2 regions of the Virgibacillus sp. Bac332 genome follow, and region 1 is predicted to be linked to the other one. Evidence: predicted binding sites of a transcription regulator. Region 1 holds the regulator's gene; the other holds the start of a gene.

Region 1 (3,433 bases):
CAATCATGGTGAGCTTGCGAGCCAATGTTGACTTAGCATAGGGCGATTCGTGAAGTCGCCTCGTTTCTGGGCGCTGTAACTAGACGCCGACCCAACACGCTTATATCTACATGGGCTAATTTTATAACTATAAGAAAAACTGAGCAAAATTCGCTCAGTCCTTATCACTACATGCTCAGATTTACGCTTCCTCTAGTAGCTATTATGGAATCACTCCGGCTGCCCACTTCCCTTTCCGTGGGGTTTGTCCTTCAGCTAACTTTTTTAGCAAAACCCGCTCAAAAAAGTGGATCTTCAGGTCAAACATTTCCCACAGGAGTTGAAGTGGCCGGCCTTCGCTATTATCAGGCTCTACAACGCTAGCATGAAGTAACACAGCTGCTTTTATACTCACGGATAACGATTTTCACTTTACCCATTGTAAAAAAAGTCAACCTATTACTTATGACAAGAATTGTTGCACATTCTCATAGCGGAGACTAATTACGTAGACTCCTGCGGGATTAGCGCGAGCCGAAAATCCACTTTGCAACGTGGTCTTCTTTGCAAAGTTAGTTGAGGCCGTGCCCGCGGAAAGCGAAGTAATTAGTCGGAGCATTGCCAATATACACAAACATTTCAAAATAACTACTTGGCTTAACGCAGTCATTGCACTGATTTTATACTTTCTTAACTTACAAAAAAAGAAACCCTATCTAGGTTTCCCAGCTTGTTTCTGATTTCATTTTTCCTTAAGAGCAAAAAACTACTTACTTTTGCTTTTCCAATCAAGAAAGAAAATATACATTGAAGCGTTGCCCATGGAAAACGACGCTTCATCAAATACTGCTATTTCACTATTAAAACGCTCCTTAAGTAATACAGAATCAATGTTTAATCTGTCTACACAAAGTAAAACTTCAATCCGTGGGGGATTTGTTTATCCCCACGGATTATTCGTAAAACCAATCGGACATTTACTGGCAGTCGATCCCCCGCTTAATCCGTATTATTGCTTGAATTAAGATCTTACTGAGTTATTAGCGAGATAAAGGAGAGCATATCAAAAACGCTTCTCAGTAGCTTTAATTACCATCAAGAGGCTTCGCTTATTCTAGACGATTCGTTTCTAAAGGATAATGTTTTAAGAAGTAAACAAGTGCTTGTAGCTCAACCGCTAAATCAATATGATGAACACGAATATGTTCTGGAACCGTAATCCTCGCTGGAGTGAAATTTAAAATCCCCGTAATCCCTTGCTCCACGAGTCGATCGGTGATTCCATCCGCTTCACTAGCAGGGATTGTTAAGATTGCCACCTTTACACCAGCTATCTTGTCTTCTAAATCTGCAATATTATATACAGGTACATCACCAATCGTAGTTCCAACCTTATCGGGATCACTATCGAACGCCATCTTTATTAATATATTATTATTTTTCATAAAATTATAATGTAAAAAGGCAGTACCTAGATTACCTACGCCAATTAGTGCAACATCCGTTGTTTCATCCTGATCGAGCGTCTTACGAAAAAATCCCAATAGGTATTCGACATTATAGCCATATCCCTTTTTACCCAATGCACCAAAATAAGAAAAATCTCTGCGAATGGTAGCAGAATCGACTTTTACCGCATCACTTAATTCCTTGGAGGACACCCTTTTTTTGCCCTGGTGATTCAAATTATTTAAAAATCGATAATACAATGGCAAGCGTTTAGCAGTTGCTTGAGGTATTTTATTTTGATCCATGGTCATTCCTTCTTTCCTTACGATAATAATCTCCAGATTTACCACCTTGTTTTTCGATTAAAAATGTCTGGCCGATGGTCATCCCTTTATCAATCGCTTTGCACATATCATATACTGTCAATGTAGCAGCAGACACAGCAGTAAGAGCTTCCATCTCAACACCTGTAATTCCTTTCGTTTTCACAGTGGCATCAACAATTAATTCATATGTATCATGTGACGTATCCCACTGAAACGAAATATTAACGCCCGTTAATGGTAACGGATGACACATTGGAATAAAGTCTGGTGTCTTCTTTGCTGCCATAATACCTGCAACTTGTGCAACTGCAAGTACATCCCCTTTTTTTATAGCATTTCCAATAATCGCCTCATAAACTTGTTTGTTCATAAGGATACTGGATCTAGCGATTGCCATACGATTCGTTTCTTGCTTATCACTAATATCCACCATATGCGCCCTACCCTGTTGATTAAAGTGTGTAAAATCTGACATTTGCCCAACTCCATTGCTTTGAACTCCATCTCTATTCTAGCAGAAAAATGGAAATAAGTCGTGATCGTTTTCACAATTATATTGCTTGCGTTCATGTAATTAAGATACACTAGTATGGATGAGGTGAAAAGCTATGATACTTATGCAAATGAATGGACTTTCTAAGGCATTTGGTGCTGATGAGATTCTATCGAATATAAAAATGGAAGTAAAAGACAATGATCGTATTGCTATTGTAGGTAGAAATGGAGCTGGAAAGTCTACACTATTAAAAATAATGGCTGGTGAACTCAGCTATGATGATGGTGAGCTTTTCCAGCCTAAGGATTTAACAATCGGTTACTTATCACAACATATGTCACTTGAATCAAATCAAACCATTTGGGATGAAATGCTCGCTGTATTTACGGAATTAAGAAAACAGGAAGAAGAGCTACGTCTCCTTGAAAAGCAAATGGAACAAACGACTAACCATTCAACTGACAGCTATGAAAAATTATTGGATCAATACGATAAACTACAACAGGTCTTTCAAAGGAATGGCGGATATACCTATGAAGCAGATATAAAAGCTGTTTTAACTGGCCTAGATTTTCATCATTTTGACTACCAAACACCAATTGAAACACTAAGTGGTGGTCAAAAAACTAGATTGGCACTAGGAAAACTGTTATTAAAGAAGCCACAGTTACTTATTTTAGATGAACCAACAAACCACTTGGATATTGATACATTAAATTGGTTAGAAAACTATCTAATAAGCTATCCTGGAGCTATCATCATCGTCTCCCACGATCGTTATTTTCTAGATAAGACCGTATCCATCGTTTATGAGATTTCCAGACATAAAACGAAAAAATATCATGGTACGTATAGTAAATTTTTAGAACAAAAAGCTTTGGATTTTGAAAAAGACCTAAAAGAATATGAAAAACAACAATCTGAAATTAAAAAAATGGAGGATTTTATTCAACGAAATATTGTACGTGCGTCTACAACCAAGCGTGCCCAAAGTAGGCGGAAGCAGTTAGAAAAAATGGACAAGCTTGATCGACCTTTAGGAGAAGAATCTTCTGCTTCCTTTTCATTTCATATCGACAAAAGAAGTGGAAATGATGTCTTAAAAATCAATGATCTGTCCTTTCGTTATGATGGTGAAGATAATGACTTATTTCACCATGTAGATCTGCACCTAAATCGTGGT
Region 2 (3,433 bases), 780 kb from region 1:
GGTATCTTTTCTTCTTCATGACACATGAAACAATGATAGTTGACGTAGGTCTTCTTTGGACGTAAGTGGTCGGTTCCTTTTTTCTTCTTCCCTTTTTTGCGTCGTTTGTTGGTCTGTGCGATAGTGAATCAACCTTTCTAAATCATTCCTTGCTTCTTTTGTTAATGCAATCTTTATTTCTAATTTCCCATTCTCTAGACACACTTCTCCCTTGTATTCATAGTAATTGTCGCAATGCGAGCACACAAGGGGATCTTTTTGACCACTAGAAATAATACGCTCTCTCCAGGTTTGGCGGCGTAATGTCTTCTTCACTTTTACTATCCATTTCCTTGTACCTTGTTGCCATGTAGCTAATAGCTTTTTGCTTAAGCTCTTACTCCTTCTAGAATACACCCCATAGTGACGAATTGTCTTGAACTGTTCATTAGGAATATGACGTATTAATCGAATAATAAATTCTTCTACCGTTACGGTCTCATGTTTTTCTTTACCGTCTACTTTATCCATATATTTGAATGTCACATGTTGACCATCATATTCCTCGATACGATTGTTCCCAATCGCTGGTCGACGAATATAGCGGCCAATATAACGCAGTTGGTCCTTCACCTTTCCTCTTTGTTTTGGGGCATACACATAGAAACCTTCCCCATTATTAGAAAAAGCCTGTTGTAATCTTGGTTGAATTCTTTTCTTTTCCTTATTTGACAAGTGGTTACGAATGAATTTTAACACCACCGTCTGCCATTGCTTTCGAAGCATCGTAAACGGTATATAGTCGTACGCTTTCCATTCTCCTTTTTTCGTAACTCCTCCCATTGTCACTAACATATGAACATGGGGATTGAAATTCACTCTTGACCCAAATGTATGTAATCCGGCAATTATCCCCGGTTTCACTTTTGCCTTCTTTCGAAAATAACCCGTGATTAGCTTCGCAGCTTCATCCATAAGGGGTTTCAAAAGCTCTCGATGCCATAGAAATATAGCCCGTAATTTTTCATCTATCGTAAAGATTACATGCCGATGGTTCACTTGTACTATATCTTCTGTAAGGACGCGACTCCATTCTTCACTTTCTCCTACAGAACACGTTGTACAAAAACGCCCTTTACATCGAAAAGGGACATGTCGAACGTCATGGCATCCTTCACAAACATAGAGTTTGAATCCATTTTTGGGATCTCCACAGTCACGAAATTTTTCCACCTCTTTAATGACAATTGGACGAATTCGCTCTCCATGTTTCTTCTTAAATGCTTCCCAATGTTGATGTTTATCAAAAAAGATTCGTTTCAAGATGTTTTTTTCCATATACTTAAAATACCACAGTAAGAAACACTCTGGTATAGCCAAATTTTTATACTCACGGATAGCGATTTTCACTTTACCCATTGTAAAAAAAGTCAACCTATTACTTATGACAAGAATTGTTGCACCTTCTCATAGCGGAGACTAATTACGTAGACTCCTGCGGGATTAGCGCGAGCCGAAAATCCACTTTGCAACGTGTTCTTCTTTGCAAAGTTAGTTGAGGCCGTGCCCGCGGAAAGCGAAGTAATTAGTCGGAGCATTGCCAATATACATCAAACATTTCAAAATAACGACTTCATGACCAGCTTCCCGGAAAGCTTTAGCTGGCTCTGTATATTCCACATCTTCAAACATATCTGTAATAACAGTTGCTATTTTTTTACTCATGATATATCCACTCCTTTACGATGACTACATAATTATATGTTCCCAATAATTCTTATATAAAACATATTTTTTACAGTCCCATTAGTTCACGAAGCTCTTCTTCATTTTTAATTAAATCCTTTAATGTATATGCTTCAAGAACCTTAAAAAAAGCGACTAACGCCCTATTTAATACATGTTTTAATGTACAGCCTGGAGAAATAACACAGTGGTTTGTTCCTTTATCAAAGCATTCTAAAATGACAAAATCAGCTTCAAGCTGTCGAACAAGTCTACCAACATTGATTTCTTCTGGTGGCTTAGCCATTCTAATTCCTCCATGCCTGCCTCTTACCGACTCTATCAATTCCATCTTTACAAGCTCATGTACTACTTTCCTTACATGTTCTTGTGAAATCGTATATACCTCGGATATCTCTTTAATTGTAGCCAGCTCTTGATCTGATTTCATTCCCGTAAATATTAATACACGTAATGCGTAATCTGTATATTTTTTAAGATTCATGGATACACCTACTTGTTCATGTTTTCACATTATTGTAACATATTTTGCTTATTTTCCTGTTTTTTTACCAGTTAAATCATTATAAAATAAACATGTATACAAAATACATGTTTATTTTAAAGGGAGTGCTTAGTTATGTCAACACAAACAGTCGAGCTAGATGAGCAAACAAAGGACATTATTAAAGCTACTGTGCCAGTATTACAACAACAAGGTTCAGAGATAACGAAGCGATTCTATCAGCTAATGCTAACAAATCATCCAGAATTAAAGAATTTATTTAATCAAACCAATCAACGGAGAGGTGCTCAGCCCAAGGCCTTAGCGAATACCGTTTATGCTGCTGCGGCAAATATCGATCATTTAGAAGAAATAGTACCCCATGTCATGCAAATTGCACATAAGCATAAAAGTCTAAATGTTCAACCAGAACATTATCCAATCGTTGGCAAGTACCTATTACTAGCAATGAAAGATGTTTTAGGAGAAGTAGCTAATGATGATGTGATCGATGCATGGGAAAAAGCATATTATGTCATAGCAGATCTTTTTATTAACGTGGAAAAAGAATTATATAATAAGACATTGCAATCATCCGGTGGCTGGGAAGGTTTTCGAAATTTCAAAGTGACAAAAAAGGTAATTGAGAGTGAAGTTATTACATCTTTTTATTTAGTTCCCGAGGATGGTTTACCATTTCCTAGTTATCAGCCTGGACAATACATTACTGTAAAAGCAGACATAGATGGTGAACCATATACCCATCTTCGCCAATACAGTTTATCTTGTGCTCCGGATGAAGGGTATTACCGCATTAGTGTTAAACGTGAGGATGAGAATGAACAAGGCCCAGCAGGAATTGTCTCTACTTATTTACATGAGAAAATTAATGAAGGAAGCATTTTACCTATAAGTGCACCGGCTGGAGACTTCATACTTGATCAACAAGATCATCGACCACTGATACTAATTAGTGGAGGTGTGGGAATGACACCAATGATGAGTATGTTAGAAACGGTGATAAAAGAACAGCCTGAACGACAGGTTATCTTCATTCATGCTGCAAAGTCAGAAAATTATCATGCGTTGAAAGAGAGAGTTGCTACCATTACTAATTCTAATAATCATGTGACAAGCTATACGATCTATAATCATCCCAAAGATACGGATCGATGTGATAAAAAAGGCTATATAGACGCTGAGTGGGTATCTTCAATTTTACCA

What was found. The regulator Rex, encoded in region 1, represses fermentation and respiration genes when NADH is low (regulators of the CRP and FNR family bind a similar motif). The targets are predictions, from matches to a motif close to TTGTGAAATATTTCACAA.
Region 2: nsrR (nitric oxide-sensing transcriptional repressor NsrR) is a predicted target of Rex. The motif match lies at 2,222-2,239, and genes of this name have one in related genera.

The regions. Positions count from the first base shown of each region.
Region 1 is NZ_CP033046.1:1,849,134-1,852,566, reverse strand. It holds gene D9782_RS08925 (hypothetical protein) at 203-394, opposite strand; gene D9782_RS08920 (redox-sensing transcriptional repressor Rex) at 1,089-1,739, opposite strand; gene moaC (cyclic pyranopterin monophosphate synthase MoaC) at 1,720-2,229, opposite strand; gene abc-f (ribosomal protection-like ABC-F family protein) at 2,363-3,433, shown strand, end outside.
Region 2 is NZ_CP033046.1:1,071,979-1,075,411, reverse strand. It holds gene D9782_RS23300 (hypothetical protein) at 1-26, opposite strand, end outside; gene D9782_RS05050 (IS91 family transposase) at 16-1,317, opposite strand; partial or broken gene D9782_RS05045 (DJ-1/PfpI family protein) at 1,597-1,704, opposite strand; gene nsrR (nitric oxide-sensing transcriptional repressor NsrR) at 1,775-2,209, opposite strand; gene hmpA (NO-inducible flavohemoprotein) at 2,345-3,433, shown strand, end outside.